One region of the Streptomyces sp. NPDC087300 genome, then DNA from elsewhere that is predicted to be linked to it. Evidence: riboswitches for the same ligand, from Rfam matches in the RefSeq annotation. Region 1 holds a riboswitch; each other region holds the start of a gene.
What was found. Region 1 has a riboswitch for cyclic di-AMP ahead of ACIO9J_RS35325 (M23 family metallopeptidase). Riboswitches for the same ligand answer to the same signal wherever they lie in the genome.
Positions count from the first base shown of each region.

Region 2: it holds a riboswitch for cyclic di-AMP, as region 1 does, so the genes downstream of both, ACIO9J_RS28270 (M23 family metallopeptidase) here and ACIO9J_RS35325 (M23 family metallopeptidase) in region 1, are expected to answer to the same signal.
Region 3: it holds a riboswitch for cyclic di-AMP, as region 1 does, so the genes downstream of both, ACIO9J_RS01300 (C40 family peptidase) here and ACIO9J_RS35325 (M23 family metallopeptidase) in region 1, are expected to answer to the same signal.

Region 1 covers NZ_JBIUYI010000010.1:200,288-205,491, forward strand. The annotation lists gene ACIO9J_RS35315 (M16 family metallopeptidase) at 1-923, shown strand, start outside; gene ACIO9J_RS35320 (M16 family metallopeptidase) at 920-2,305, shown strand; cyclic di-AMP (ydaO/yuaA leader) riboswitch at 2,533-2,695, shown strand; gene ACIO9J_RS35325 (M23 family metallopeptidase) at 2,708-3,508, shown strand; gene ACIO9J_RS35330 (GntR family transcriptional regulator) at 3,707-4,393, shown strand; gene ACIO9J_RS35335 (HPr family phosphocarrier protein) at 4,641-4,922, opposite strand; gene ACIO9J_RS35340 (GNAT family N-acetyltransferase) at 5,078-5,204, shown strand, end outside.
Region 2 covers NZ_JBIUYI010000006.1:702,791-707,994, forward strand. The annotation lists gene ACIO9J_RS28260 (MFS transporter) at 1-743, shown strand, start outside; gene ACIO9J_RS28265 (PP2C family protein-serine/threonine phosphatase) at 820-2,064, shown strand; cyclic di-AMP (ydaO/yuaA leader) riboswitch at 2,286-2,433, shown strand; gene ACIO9J_RS28270 (M23 family metallopeptidase) at 2,445-3,524, shown strand; gene ACIO9J_RS28275 (aldo/keto reductase) at 3,678-4,622, shown strand; gene ACIO9J_RS28280 (PrsW family intramembrane metalloprotease) at 4,650-5,204, opposite strand, start outside.
Region 3 covers NZ_JBIUYI010000001.1:313,608-318,811, forward strand. The annotation lists gene ACIO9J_RS01285 (GNAT family N-acetyltransferase) at 94-807, opposite strand; gene ACIO9J_RS01290 (ATP-dependent Clp protease proteolytic subunit) at 966-1,601, shown strand; gene ACIO9J_RS01295 (hypothetical protein) at 1,607-1,912, shown strand; cyclic di-AMP (ydaO/yuaA leader) riboswitch at 2,322-2,500, shown strand; gene ACIO9J_RS01300 (C40 family peptidase) at 2,504-2,977, shown strand; gene ACIO9J_RS01305 (LysE family translocator) at 3,027-3,644, opposite strand; gene ACIO9J_RS01310 (LysR family transcriptional regulator) at 3,787-4,698, shown strand; gene ACIO9J_RS01315 (ATP-binding protein) at 4,710-5,162, opposite strand.

The DNA.
Region 1 (5,204 bases):
TCCCGTACGGCACGGCGTTCGAGAAGCTGACCGCTCTCTCGTACCCGGAGGGCCACCCGTACCACCACACGCCGATCGGCTCTATGGCCGACCTGGACGCGGCCACCCTGGAAGACGCCCGCAACTTCTTCCGTACGTACTACGCGCCCAACAACGCCGTCCTCTCCGTAGTGGGCGACATCGACCCGGAGCAGACGCTCGCCTGGGTCGAGAAGTACTTCGGGTCGATCCCCTCGCACGACGGCAAGCAGCCGCCGCGCGACGGTTCGCTGCCCGAGCGCATCGGCGAGCAGCTGCGCGAGGTCGTCGAGGAAGAGGTCCCGGCCCGCGCCCTGATGGCCGCCTACCGGCTGCCGGAGGACGGCACGCGCGCGTGCGACGCGGCGGACCTGGCGCTCACCGTCCTCGGCAGCGGCGAGTCCTCGCGGCTCTACAACCGCCTGGTGCGCCGTGACCGTACGGCGGTCGCGGCCGGCTTCGGTCTGTTGCGGCTGGCCGGCGCGCCCTCGCTGGGCTGGCTCGACGTGAAGACCTCCGGTGACGTCGAGGTGCCCGTGATCGAGGCGGCCGTCGACGAGGAGCTCGCCCGCTTCGCCGCGGAGGGCCCCACTCCGGAGGAGATGGAGCGCGCCCAGGCGCAGTTGGAGCGCGAGTGGCTCGACCGGCTCGGCACGGTCGCGGGCCGCGCCGACGAACTGTGCAGGTACGCGGTCCTGTTCGGCGACCCGCAGCTCGCCCTGACCGCCGTCGGGCGCGTCCTCGACGTGACCGCCGAGGAGGTCCAGGAGGTCGCCAAGGCCCGCCTGCGCCCCGACAACCGCGCGGTGCTCGTCTACGAGCCGGTGGCCCCCGAGGCCGATGAAGACGGAGCCGACGCGGACGCGTCCGCGGCGGACGCTGACAACGAGGAGGCGGCGAAGTGACCGAGGCCGCAACGATGCAGTTCCACCCGCAGCCCCAGGCGGGCACCGCCAAGCCCTGGGCCTTCCCCGCCCCCGAGCGCGGCACCCTCGCCAACGGCCTCACGGTGCTGCGCTGCCACCGCCCCGGGCAGCAGGTCGTCGCCGTCGAGATCCACCTCGAAGCGCCCCTCGAAGCCGAGCCCGCGGGCCTCGACGGCGTCGCCACCATCATGGCGAGGGCCTTCAACGAGGGCACCGACAAGCACTCCGCCGAGGAGTTCGCCGCCGAGCTCGACCGCTGCGGCGCCACCCTCGACGCGCACGCCGACCACCCGGGCGTACGCGTGTCGCTCGAAGTCCCGGTCTCCCGGCTGCCGAAGGCGCTCGGCCTGCTCGCCGACGCGCTGCGGGCCCCGGCCTTCGCGGACAGCGAGATCGAGCGCCTGGTGGCCAACCGCCTTGACGAGATCCCGCACGAGGCGGCCAACCCGGCCCGCCGCGCCGCCAAGGAGCTCTCCCGGCAGCTGTTCCCGGCGACCGCGCGCATGTCGCGGCCGCGCCAGGGCAGCGAGGAGACGGTCGCCGCCATCGACTCCGCGGCCGTACGCGCCTTCTACGAGAAGCACGTCAGGCCCGCGACGGCCACCCTCGTCGTGGTCGGCGACCTCACGGGCACGGACCTGGACGCCGTCCTCGCGGACACCGTGGGCGCCTGGACGGGCGACACGGCACAGCCCCGCCCGGTGCCCCCGGTGACCGCCGACGACACGGGCCGGGTCGTCATCGTGCACCGCCCCGGAGCGGTGCAGACGCAGCTCCTGATCGGCCGCATCGGCGCCGACCGGCACGACCGCGTCTGGCCCGCCCAGGTGCTCGGCACGTACTGCCTGGGCGGCACCCTCACCTCGCGTCTGGACCGCGTCCTGCGCGAGGAGAAGGGATACACCTACGGCGTACGGGCGTTCGGCCAGGTGCTGCGCTCCGCGCCGGACGGCTCCGGCGCGGCGATGCTCGCGATCAGCGGTTCGGTCGACACGGCGTCCACGGGCCCCGCGCTCGACGACCTCTGGAAGGTGCTGCGCACGCTGGCCGCCGAGGGCCTCACGGACGCCGAGCGGGACGTGGCCGTGCAGAACCTGGTGGGCGTGGCCCCGCTCAAGTACGAGATGGCGGCCTCCGTGGCGGCCACCCTCGCCGACCAGGTCGAGCAGCACCTGCCGGACGACTTCCAGGCGCAGCTGTACCGGCAGCTCGCAGCCACCGGCACCGTGGAGGCCACTGCCGCCGTCGTGAACGCCTTCCCGGAGGACCGTCTGGTGACGGTCCTGGTCGGCGACGCCGAAGAGATCGAGGAGCCCGTCAGGGCGCTCGGGATCGGCGAAGTGACGGTTGTCACGAGCTGACGGACGACCGTCCCGAAGCTCCTGAAGCTGAGGGACGGTCAGGACATAGGGGGACCCCGGCGACCGAAGTGGTCACCGGGGTCCCTATATGTCCGAATTCGTATGGAGGTTGCCTGTCTGCCCTGTGGCGTGCGCTACAAAAAGCTAGTTCTGTTTGTCGATTGAAAGACGGTCCGTTTAGCTTCAATCCGGCTGTCCGTCACGCAGTACGTCGCATCCGCGGCACCGGACAGTCATCGCCGAGTCCCCGCATGGCGCGAGCCAGGGGAGCCGGGGACCCACACGTCCCTTGGGGTGAATCGGGAACCTTGCCGAGAGGTGAGGAACTCGTAGGAGACCTTCCTGCTCCGAACCCGTCAGCTAACCCGGTAGGCGAGAAGGAAGGAAAGGATCAGCCGCTTCATGGCGTTCACCCGTGCCACCGGGAAGCACCGTCGCCCGAGCCGCCTCACGCGTACCACCGCGAACGTAGCTGGCGTCGCCGCGCTCACCACCACCGGTGTCATCGGAGGCCTCGCCGCTCCGGCGCTCGCCGCCGAGGACGCCGCCGTCGAGCACACCGGCCTCACCCAGGCCATCTCCGTGGGTGACTCGCTCGCCGAGAGCGTCGACGCCCAGGCTGCCGCACAGAAGCAGGCCGCCGACGACGCCGCCGCCGCGAAGAAGGCCGAAGAGGCCGCCAAGAAGAAGGCGGCCGAGGAGAAGCGCAAGGCCGAGGCCAAGGCGAAGGCCAAGGCCAAGGAGGAGCGCGAGGCCAAGGAGCGCGCCGCCCGCGAGGCCGAGCGCAAGCGGCTGAACACCTACGTCGCCCCGATCTCCGGCTCGTACGTCTCGACGGGCTACCAGACCGGCGGCGCCATGTGGTCCTCCGGCAGCCACACCGGCATCGACTTCCACGCCGCCTCCGGCACCTCGGTCCACGCGGTCGGCTCCGGCACCGTCGTCGAGGCGGGCTGGGGCGGTGCCTACGGCAACAACGTGGTCATCAAGATGAACGACGGCACGTACACCCAGTACGGCCACATGTCGTCCCTCGGCGTCACCGTCGGCCAGACGGTCACCCCGGGCCAGCAGATAGGCCTCTCGGGCTCCACCGGCAACTCCAGTGGCCCCCACCTCCACTTCGAGGCCCGCACCGGCGCCGACTACGGCTCGGACATGGACCCCATCGCGTACCTGCGCGGGCACGGCGTCAACGTCTGACCCGCCCCCCCCAGCGACGCACCGAAAGCCCCGGCTCACCGAGCCGGGGCTTTCGCCGTTTCCGGGACACCGCCGCGCTTGGCCAAAAGAGATCCATGGATTTCGGTCCGCCGTCGGAAATTCCGGCGCCCTGCAATAGAGTCGAACGGCGAGCGTCAATCGACCGCGTTGCGCGGGGATTAAGGCGGAGGTGGGGTCATGCGCATTCCCGCGCAATCGGTCTGCACGGCCATCCGGGACGACATCGTCTCCGGCGTCCATGAACGGGGCGGCCGCCTCACCGAGGAACTCCTCGCGCGGCGCTACGGAGTCTCCCGCGTTCCCGTGCGCGAGGCGCTGCGCACCCTGGAGGCCGAGGGATTCGTGGTCACCCGCAGGCACGCGGGCGCGTGCGTGGCCGAGCCCACCGAGCGGGAGGCGGCCGATCTCCTGGAGATGCGGGCGCTGCTTGAGCCGCTCGCCGCGGCGCGCGCCGCGCAGCACCGCACCGAGGCGCACCTCAAGGTGCTGCGCGGCCTGGTCAGGCTCGGCCAGGAGCGCGCACGGCGGGACCAGGGGGAGGATCTGCGCTCCCTGGTGGGCTGGTTCCACGAGACGCTCGCCCAGGCGTCCGACGGGCCCGGTCTCGTCGCGCTGCTCGGCCAGCTCCGGCGCAAGATCGACTGGATGTACGCCATGGGGGAGGGGGCCGCCTCCACGGAGTCGTGGTCCGAACGGGCGGCGATCGTCGACGCGGTGGCCCGCGGGGACGCGGAGCGCGCCAGGTCGCTGACCGCGGCGCACGCGGAACGGGTCAGGGGCGCGCACCGGTTGCGCCCCGCGGCGCGGGGCGCAAGCGTGAGGGAAGCGCAACGTGCCGTAAACACGGTGGCGCTCCCGAATTAACACGGACGCCGTATACAGGGAAGAGTCCTTTCGGTCAGGCCTTCTCCAGCTGTTCCGGTGTTCCCGTGTTCCGGTGTTCCCGTGTTCCGGTGTTCCCGTGTTCCGGTGTTCCGGTGTTCTCGAGGCTTATCCCCGTGTGGGCTTATCTCCGTGTGCCCCGCGCGCCCGATGGTTTTCCCCTGAAATACGTCGATGGGGTCACCCGGAATTCCGGGTGACCCCATCGACGTATTTCAGGGAACGTGTCCTAGACCGTCTCCGGAAGCTCCTCGAGGCCCTCGGCGACGAGCTTCGCCAGACGGTCGAGAGCGGCGTCCGCACCCTCGGCGTCCGAGGCGAGCACGATCTCCTCGCCGCCCTGGGCGCCCAGGCCGAGCACCGCGAGCATCGAGGCGGCGTTGACCGGGTCGCCGTCGGCCTTGGCGATCGTCACGGGGACGCCGGCGGCCGTGGCCGCGCGGACGAAGATGGAGGCGGGTCGGGCGTGAAGGCCCTCGGCCCAGCCGACGTTGACGCGGCGCTCAGCCATGTGTTGCTGCCCTTCCAGGTGTCTCACACTTGTCTAGACCAGTGTCTCATGCCGTCACGGGTGCTCTGCCGGACGTACGTCCCGCTCCCGACCGCCTTTCGACCTGTCCTAGCCTGCCCCGGCCCCGGCGGGCGCGCGACCCGTACCCTGGCCCCATGCAGAGCCCGTCGGATCAGCAGGAGCGGCACGACTATCCCGCCCACTGGGAAGCCGATGTGGTGCTGCGCGACGGGGGCACCGCCCGGATCAGGCCCATCACGGCCGAGGACGCGGACCGTCTGG
Region 2 (5,204 bases), on a different contig from region 1:
ACTTCCGGCTGACCTGCGCGGTGGCCGCCGTGCTCTTCGCGGGGCTCTCGGTGGTCCAGGTGCTCAGGCTGCCCGCGCGCCGGCGCACCGAGGCGGCGGCGCAGGAGGGCGGCCAGTGGCGGGTGGTCCTCGGCAACCGGACCTTCTGGCTGTTCTCGCTGGCGATGACCGGGTCGTACGTCCTGTCCTTCCAGGTCTACCTGGCGCTGCCGCTGTCCGTGGAGCGGCTGCTCGGCGAGGGCACCGCGGCGACGGTCGCGACCAGCTCGCTCTTCGTGGTGTCCGGTCTCGTCGCGCTGCTCGGGCAGCTGCGGATCACCGACTGGTGCCGGCGCACCTGGACCCGCGAGCAGTGCCTGGTCGCCGGGCTCGGCCTGATGGGCGCCGCCTTCCTGCCGCCCGCGCTCGGCGGCTCCCGGTACGTCGGGGTGGCGGGCCTGCTGCTGTGCGCGGCGGCGCTCGCCGCGGCGACGGCCGTGCTCTACCCCTTCGAGATGGACACCGTCGTCTCGCTGGCGGGGGACCGCTGGGTGGCCACGCACTACGGCCTCTACAACACCGTCTGCGGCATCGGCATCACCGTGGGGAACCTCGGCATGGGCGTGCTGCTCGACGCCAGCCGTGACCTGCCCGCGCTGCCCTGGACGGTCCTCGCCGCGCTCGGCGGCTGCTGCGCGCTGGCGCTGCGCGGCCTCGCCAGGTCGGGACGGCTCGCGCCGGTGCCCGCGGTGACCGCCTCCTAGGGCCGTCGCGCCCGGGGGGCCTTAACCCGGTCGGCCCACACCAGGTCGCACCCTCACCGCGCTGCGGGAAGCCTGAATGCAGCGCGGTGAGGTCTTGGGCGCGGAGTCGGCGGGAGAGCGAGCGGTGGGGCAGCGAGGAGGACGCGACGGTGACCCAGCGCGTGCCCGTGACGCACGGGGCGAGCGGGGCGGACGGGCCGACGACAGCGGCACCGCCGCGCACGAGGGGACCTTCGTCAGGGCGCTGCCCGTCCTGCTCCTGGTCGTCGGAGTCGTGTACGACGCGACGACACCGCCCGAATTCACCGCGGCGCCCCTGTTCACCGCGGCCCCGCTGATCGCCGCCCCCTTCTACTCGCTGCTCAACACCGTGCTGACCGGCGCGGCGGCATCGGTCGCCGTCCTGCTGCTGCACTACGGCAACTCGTTCGACAGCAACGTCGAGACCGTCACCGAGCTGATCACCGTGATGACCGTGGCGGCCCTCGCCGTCGTCATCAACCGCGTGGTGCGCCGCGGCAACGCCAGGCTCGCCACCGCGCGCTCCATCGCGGAGGCCACCCAGCGCGCCGTGCTGCCCGAACCCGATCCGCGCATCGGGGGCCTGGACATCGCGGCGCGGTACGAGGCGGCGCAGGCCGACGCGTTCATCGGCGGGGACCTCTACGCGGTGCAGGACACCCCGCACGGCGTACGGCTCATCGTCGGCGACGTGCGGGGCAAGGGCATGGGCGCGGTCGCCGCCGTCGCCGTGGTCATCGGCGCCTTCCGGGAGGCCGCCGAGCAGGAGGCCACGCTGGAGGCGGTGGCGCAGCGCCTGGAGCGGGCGCTCGCGCGCGAGGGCACCCGGCGCGACGGGCTCGACGCGTTCGAGGGGTTCACCACCGCGGTCCTCGGCGAGATCCGGCACAGCGAGAGCGTCGTACGGCTCATCAACCGCGGGCACCCGCCACCGCTGCTGCTGCGCGGGGACGGGCGGCTCTGCGTGCTCTCGGCGAGCGAGCCCGCGCTGCCGCTCGGCATGGGCGACCTGGGGACCTGGCCGGACCGCGCGGACGAGTCGGAGTTCCCGCCCGGCGCGACGCTGCTCTTCTACACGGACGGCCTGTCGGAGGCGCGCGACGCCTCGGGCGTCTTCTACGACCCGGCGGCCCGGCTGGGCGGCCGGATCTTCCCCGGTACCGACGGCCCGCACGTGCTGCTCGGCACGCTCGTGCAGGAGGTGCGGCGGCACACCGGGGGCGGGGCGACGGACGACATGGCGCTGCTCGCGGTGCGGCGGCCGATCGCGCGGGAGCGGGATGTCACCGACGGTGAGTGAGGAACACCCCTCCGCATAACAACTGACGTACTGTCAAGGGAATGTGAAGCTCCGGTGTGCGGCGCACCGGGGTCAACTCGCCCCGTTCCTCACCCCCGTGTCCCGTTAAGTACAGGCCAAGGGCGTTAACGATCAGTCGGAACGGCTTGGAATCCGCCCCCGCTGTCTATTAACGTTCGATAACGCAGCGCGGTCGTCCCAGCCGTCACTAGAGGCGGCTCCGTGCGCACGCGCCTAATCCCGCAAGGGAGCCGGGGAACCACCAACTTGGGGTGAATCGGGCCTCCGTGCATCCGTGCCGGTCGTCCGTAGGAGACCTTCCTGCTCCGAACCCGTCAGCTAACCCGGTAGGCGAGAAGGAAGGAAAGGAGTGCGCCCCAGTGGCGTCCAACCGGCCTGCCCCCCAAGCCCCGTATGTGCCGAATGACGACGACTTCGGTGGATACGACCAGGAGTCCTGGGAGGAATGGAATCCCACCGAGGAGTCCGTCCGTCCCGTCCGCGGCAGGCACCGTGTGCACAAGAAGAGCGGCGGCGGACTCGCCCGCAGCTCCACCGTTCTCGGCGTCGGCGTCATCGCCGCGGTCGGCGCGGGCGGCATCGCCACCGCGCAGGGCGGCAAGCCGCCGGTCTCCATATCCATACCCGACCTGCCGGGCGTCGGGGCCGTCGCCGACTCGCTGCCGGACGCCAAGTCCCTGCCGGGCGTCGGCTCGTTGATGTCCGACGACGCGGACTCCGCCGACACCGTCACCCACGCGGCCGCGCCGCTCACCGCCGCCGGTGTCAGCACCGACGACGCCGAGCAGGGCACCACCGACGCGGGCGAGGCACTGCGCTCGCGCATCATGCGGCAGGCCGAGAACCAGCAGGACCAGGCCGACGAGGCGGTGCGGACCGCTGCCGAGCAGGCCGCCGTCAAGAAGGCCGCGGACGAGGCCGCCGCGCAGCAGAAGGCGGCCGAGGAGAAGGCGGAGGCCAAGGCCGCCGCCAAGAAGAAGAAGGAGGAGGAGGCCCGCAAGGCCAAGGCGGAGGCCGAGCGCCTCGCGAAGCTCGCCAAGAGCTACGTCATCCCCACCTCCTCGTACACGCTGACCTCGCACTTCGGCGACTCCGGCTCGATGTGGTCCTCCGGCCACCACACCGGCCTCGACTTCGCCGCCCCGACCGGCACGCCGCTCAAGGCCGTGCACACCGGCACCGTGAAGGAAGCCGGCTGGGCGGGGTCGTACGGCTACCGCACCGTCCTGGAGCTCGAGGACGGCACGGAGATCTGGTACTGCCACCAGTCCTCGCTCAACGTCAGCGCGGGCCAGAAGGTCAGCACCGGCGACGTCATCGGCCGCGTCGGCGCGACCGGCAACGTGACGGGCCCGCACCTCCACCTGGAGGTCCACACGCCCGACGGCACCGGCATCGACCCGCTCGGCTGGCTCCAGGGCAAGGGCCTCAACCCCTGACGGAACCCGTGGGCGCGGAGCCCGCGAAGAGCCCGCCGGCTCCGCAGACCCCGAAGACCCCGGCGGTCCTGGCGACAACCCCCCGACGTCAGGGCTGCCGGTTCGGTGAGGCATGCATGGAATTCCGCTTCCGGCGGGCGCGTTGAGCAGCACATGACTTCTCTTCGCACCCTTGGCTCATCCGACCTCGAGGTCTTCCCCCTCGCCCTCGGCGGCAACGTCTTCGGCTGGACCGCCGACCGTGCCGCGTCCTTCGCCGTGCTCGACGCCTACACCGCGGCGGGCGGCAACTTCATCGACACCGCCGACGCCTACTCGGTCTGGGTGGAGGGCAACAAGGGCGGCGAGTCCGAGACCGTCATCGGCGAGTGGCTCGCCGAGCGCGGCAACCGCTCCGACGTCGTCATCGCCACGAAGGTCGGCGCCCTGCCCGAGTACAAGGGCCTCTCCGCGAGCACCATCAAGGGCGCGGCCGACGCCTCCCTGAAGCGCCTCGGCACCGACTACATCGACCTCTACTACACGCACTACGACGACCCCTCGGTCCCCGTGGAAGAGATCATCGGCACCCTCGACGAGCTGGTGCGGGCGGGCAAGGTGCGGGCCGTCGCCGCCTCCAACATCACGCCCGAGCGGCTCCAGGAGTCCCTCGACTTCTCCGACCGCGAGGGCCTCGCCCGCTACGTCGCGCTCCAGCCGCACTACAACCTCGTCTCCCGCGACACCTACGAGGGCCCGCTCCAGGAGGTCGCCTCGCGCTCCGGCCTCGCGGCCGTCCCCTACTACGCGCTCGCCTCCGGCTTCCTCACCGGCAAGTACCGCCCGGGTACGCGGGTCGAGAGCGCGCGCAGCGGCAACGCCGCGGCGTACGCGGGCACCGAGCGGGGCGACCGCGTCATCGCCGCGCTCGACGAGATCGCCACGGCGCGCGGCGCCCAGGTCGCGACGGTCGCGCTCGCCTGGCTCGCCGCCCGGCCCACCGTGGCCGCGCCGATCGCCTCCGCGCGCACGGTCGAACAGCTGCCCGCGCTGCTCGCGGTGGCGGACCTGGAGCTGACGGAGACCGAGCTCGCGGCGCTGACCGCGGCCTCCGCCTGACGCTCGCGGGGCCCTAGGAGAGGTGCCCTAGGAGAGGTAGGGGTTGTACGTCGGGGTCGCGGCCGGGCTCGTGGCCGGTGTCGGGTAGCCGTACGCCGGGTACGGCCCCGGCTGCCCGTACGGGTACCCGTAGGCGGCGTAGGGGTGCGGCGGGCGCATCGGCAGGACGACCGGCGCCGTGGCCCGCGCCGCGTACCCCAGCGAGGGCCTGGCGAGCTCGCGGCGCTCCCAGAGCTGTTCGAGCAACTCCCGCTCCCGTACGACGAAGTCGGCCCCTGCCCGGCCCCGGCGCCCCCGGTACCGCAGCAGCGCCAGCGACGTCGCGTACGCCTCGTACTCCACGACCGTGCGCGCCGCGGCCTTGCCCCAGGTGTACGAGGCGTAGTCGCGGGCCAGGCCGCGGGCGCGCATCGAGCCGAGGGCGAACGGCTCGGGCGGAGTGAGCCAGCCCGCCGCCACGTAGAGGGGGAGCTCGGTGCGGATCGTGCGCAGTTCGCGCTGCCGCGTCCAGATCGCCAGCCAGGTCAGCAGCCCGAACGAGGGCAGCATGAAGACCGCGTACACGGTGAAGAAGCCGTACTG
Region 3 (5,204 bases), on a different contig from region 1:
CGGCGCGGACGCGCGGCCCACCAGGGCCCGGACCGCTCGGTAGCGACGGTCGGAGGGACGCGCCGGGCAGCCGTCCGGGCGGGGGGCGATCGCTCAACGCACCGTCCAGATCCACCCCAGGGGCGTGAGGCCGAGGGCTCGGGCCACACCGCGTGAGGCGTGGTTGTCGATCGTGGTGCTGTAGAAGAGGACCTCCCTGCGTGAGCCCTCGCGGCGCGCCCAGGCGGCGACCGCGGCCGATGCGAGCCCCTGGCCGCGATGGTCGGCCCGGGTCCAGATGCCGGCCTCGGCGGCACGGGCGTTCGCGGCCGGGGTGTGACAGATCGACACGGGCTCGCCGTCACGCACGGCCATCGCCCACTCCCCCGCCGACCCGCCGATCAGCTCCGCCCATTCGCCGTGCTGCCAGTTGTCCGGACGGCTCAACTCCCTTGCCGCACAACGCCCTTCGGCGTCCGAGACGAGCAGCGGCAGCTTCGCGGGCGGGCGCGCCGCCGGGCGGCCGGGAAAGGTGAAGCACGGGCCGCCCTGGATTCCGGCCGGTTCGCCCGGCGCCTCCAAGGCCGCCGCGATACGGGTGAGTGCGACGGGTGTCTCGCCCGGCGCGTACGGCTGTGCCGCGTCGTCGACCGCTCCCGGATCGTCGACGCCCGGCCCCAGCGCCAGCAGCCGCGCCCCCGGCGACCAGCACCACACGGCACGCACCGACGGGTCCGCCACCCTCGCGCGCTCGCCGACCCGCCCCGGGGCGAGGCAGTGGATGACGTCGACCTCCAGCGCGAGCAGGTCCCGCTCTCCCCATGTCACACCCCACCACCTCCACACCGCACGGTGCGTCGAGGCTACGCGGGGTCGGGCCCCTGCCCCCGCCCATCGCGGAACCCCCTCCCCACCTGAACGTACGTCCTGTACATTTTTTACAGAGTCCCGCGAAGAGAACAGAGCCCCGCGAAAAGAGGCGTGCCATGAACCGTCCGTCCGCCCGCCATGTCCTTCCCGAGTTCACCGAGCGCACGAGTGCGGGGACGCGGACCCTGGACCCGTACTCCAAGCTCCTCGAAGAGCGGATCGTCTTCCTCGGCACCCCCATCGACGAGACGTCGGCCAACGACGTGATGGCGCAGTTCATGCACCTCGAATACCAGGCGCCGGAGCGCGACATCTCGCTCTACATCAATTCCCCCGGCGGCTCGTTCAGCGCGATGACCGCCCTGTACGACACGATCCAGTTCGTCAGCTGCGACGTGGAGACGACCTGCCTGGGGCAGGCGTCGGCGTCCGCCGCCGTGCTGCTCGCCGCGGGCACGCCGGGCAAGCGGTTCGCGCTGCCCGGGGCGCGCGTGCTCATCCGACAGCCGGCCATCGCCGAGCCGATCCACGGACAGACGAGCGACCTCACCATCCAGGCCGACGAGATCGTGCGCACCCGGCGGCTCCTGGAGGAACTCCTCGTGCGGCACACCGGACAGAGCCCCGAGCGGATTAGCGCCGACATCGAACGGGACACGATCCTCGACGCCCCCGCCGCCGTCGAGTACGGCCTGGTGGACCGGATCATCCCGAGCCGCAAGAGCACGCTCGCCGCGCGCGACGGGCGGTGAGCGGCATGCTGCCCGAGCTGCCGCCCCTGCCCGCACTGACGCGCGCCGAGGCCGAGTTGGTCGACCGCTACCTCGAAGTCGTCGATCTGGTCGGCCGGATCAACCCGGCCAGGGGCGAACTCACCTACGGCGGGCTGCGTGCGGCCCAGGCCCTGGTGAGCAGCGCGACGGCACTGCGGGACGCGCTGGCCCTGATGCACCGCCGCGGCGAGAGCGAGCTGCACGCGCCGACGCTGACCCGGGCGCTGCGCGTGCTCGACGGCGAGCGAAGGGCAGGCCGCGTCACCGTGCCACCTCCAGCACGGAGTTGATCAAGCCCCTCGGCCAGCCCTCCGTGGCGGTCCGCCCGTTGACCGCCACGAGAGGCCCGGAACCCGCCGCGCCGCACTCGCCGGAACGTCCGGAGGCGTGTTGAAACGGACCAGACGAGCTACCCCGAACGGCGTAGCGGAGGGTCCGCCAAGGCGTGGTCGAGAGTTGCGCCAGAGGTGTACGAGGAGTGCGGAATGAACCATTCCGGTGCTGGTCGAGCCGTCGTCGGCCGCCGGGACGGCTGCCCCTTTCGGGCGGTGTCCACCTGAACGGGTCAGTCGTGAGGAGCCTCACAAAACGCCGTTTCGGCTCGGTTTTTTCGCCCTTGTCGGGTCAAGATCCTCTCCGACGACAAGCCCCCGCCACAGCGGCGGGGCGGTCCGGGCGGACGCCGAGTCCTGCCGCCACCCGGATGACCGGTCGACATCGGTGCAACGGCAGGAGTGGAGGACCCAAGCACGGCGGGCCCGTCCGGAAGGTCCGGACGACGCGCCCTTGGGGTGAAGCCGCAGAGCACGACGCGGCCGGGCATCTTCGCCTGCCCGAACCCGACAGGTCATCTTTCACAGGCGGCTGACGAAGGGTTGCGCATGACTGCGCTGAATCATGTTCCGTCGCTGCTCAGCAGGACGGGGGCCGCTTCGGCCCTCACGCTCGCCGTCGTAGGCGGCACCGTGGTGGCCCCCGGGCTCACCGGGGAAGCGCAAGCGGCCACGCACGGGACGAAGGCGCTCAAGATCGCGGCTTCCAAGAAGGGCTCCCCCTACCGCTACGGCGCGGCGGGACCCACCCGGTTCGACTGCTCGGGCCTGACGCTCTACTCGTTCAAGAAGACGGGCAAGAAACTGCCGCGCACCGCCGCCGCGCAGTACAACAAGACCAAGCACATCTCCAAGTCCCAGCGGACCCGCGGCGACCTGGTGTTCTTCCACTCCGGCAGGAGCGTCTACCACGTCGGGATCTACGCGGGTAACGGCCGCATCTGGCACGCGCCCAAGCGGAACACCGTGGTGCGCCTGGAGAAGATCTGGTCCAAGAGCGTCTGGTACGGCAGGGTCCGCTGACCCTCGCCGCGACCGTCCTGACCCCCGAGTACTCCGGAGTGCTCGGGGGTCAGGCCAGGACGGGCTCCGCCAGGAGCACCAGACCCAGCACACCGAGCGCGACACCGGTCACCGCCTCGATCGCACGGGCCGTGCGCGGCCTGCGCAGCCACCTGCCGAGCCGGTCGACGAGCAGCGCCACCACCGGGAACCACACCAGGGCGAGCGCCACCACGATGGACGCGAGCAGCAGGGTCCTCGGCATCGCGGGACTGCCCGCGGGCACGAACTGGGGCAGCACGCTCAGGAACGTGATCGACGCTTTGGGGTTGAGGGCGTTGGTCAGGAAGCCCTCCCGCAGACCACCGGCCCGCGCCGTGAGCACGTCCTGCGTCAGCTCGCGCGCTCGCGCCGCTGAACGCAGCGCCCGACAGGCGAGGTACAGCACATAGGCGGCGCCGATCAGTTGGAGCGCCCTAAAGAGCGCGGGGACCGCGGCGAGCACCGCGGCGACGCCCGCGACCGCCAGTGCCGTGTGCACCAGTAGTCCGGCCGCGACCCCGATCGCACTGGCCACGCCCGCCCGCCGGGAGGCGAGGGAGTTGCGTACGACGACGGTGAAGTCGGCGCCGGGCATGGCGACCATGCCCGCGGCGAACAGGGTGAAGGCGACCAGTTGTGCGTCCATGCCGCCAAGACTGCCGGTTCCGAGCCTTCAACGGGTATGTGCAATATCCTGACGGGGACTTAAGCAGCCGTTTAGTCTCCGGGCTCCGGGTGGCCTGCCGCCCGCTGCCGTACGCGCGTCCTTCGCGCCGCAGGGAGCTGCCATGTACGACCCCACGCGGCTCGCCGCGCTCGTCGCGGTCTCCGAGGCCGGTTCGATCACCCGGGCCGCCGAACGGCTCGGGTACACCGTGCCCGCCCTCTCCCAGCAATTGGCCAAGCTGGAGCGGGAGGCCGGGACGGGGCTGCTCGTGCGCCATCACCGCGGGGCGCGGCTGACCGGCGCGGGCGAGCTCCTGGTGGCCAGGGCCCGCCGGGTGCTCGACGAGATGGAGCGCGCCCGGCACGAACTGGCGCAGCTCGCGGGCCTCTCCGGCGGCAGGCTCCGCGTCGGCACCTTCACGACCGCCGGCATCCATCTGCTGCCGCCCGTCCTGACCGCGTTCCGCAGGGCCCACCCGGACGTGGAGCTGACCGTCGCGGACCACGAGCCGCCGCACGGTGTCGCGGCGGTCGCCGCGGGCGAGGTCGACCTGGCCCTCACCCACGCCTACGAACCCGCGGAGACGGCGCCGCTGCCCGCCGCCGTCTCGGCCGAGCGGATCCTCGTCGAGGAGCTGGTCCTGGTGACGCAGCCGGGGCACGCGCTGGCGAGCCAGACGGCACGGCTGCCGCTGAGCGCGCTCGCCGGGCAGCCGCTGATCAGCATGGCGCCGACGCATCCGCCGCGGCAGGCCGTCGAGCGGGCGCTCGCGCGGGCCGGTGCGACGCCCTCGGTGGTGGTCGAGACGCCGGGCTACGCCCTGGTCTGCGCGCTCGTCAGCGCCGGTCTCGGCATCGCCGTGGTGCCGGAGATGGTGGCGCGTACGGCCGCGACCCCGGTCGGCACGCGCCTGCTGGAGCCCGGCGACCTCAGGCGCACCATCTCCGTCGTCCACCGCACGGACGATCCGGGCGCCGCCGCGCACTCCTTCCGGGCACTGCTGCGCGGGGCCTACGGGCGCTCGGCGGGGTGATCCCCGCCGGGTCAGCGGGCCGGGTCGCGGGGCCTGCCCTCGACCGGGGCCGTCCACGGCAGCGCGATCCAGACGGTCTTGCCGCCCTCCTCCGTGGGGCTGACCGACAGCCTGCCGCCGCACTCGGCAGCCAGCCAGCGGATGATGACCATGCCGCGGCCGTTGTCCTGCTGGACGGCGGCGGGCAGCCGCTTGGGGTAGCGGGGGTGACTGTCGGTGACGCCGATCCGCAGCTGTTCGTCCCTGTCGAGCTCCAGGCCCACGGTGAAGGTCGGCGACTGGCCGAGGGTGTGCTGCACGGCGTTCGTGGCGAGTTCGGAGACGATCAGCCTGACCGTGTCGGCCACTTCTGCCTCTGCCGGCAGGCCCCATTCCATGAGCACGCGTGAGACGTATTTCCTGGCCGCGGAGACCGAGGCAGGATCGCTCGGCAGGGTGACGGATGCTTCCTGGTGATCTGCCATGGCGACGCTGTCCCTTTCCCACCGGGGCTGGTCTCGCCGACT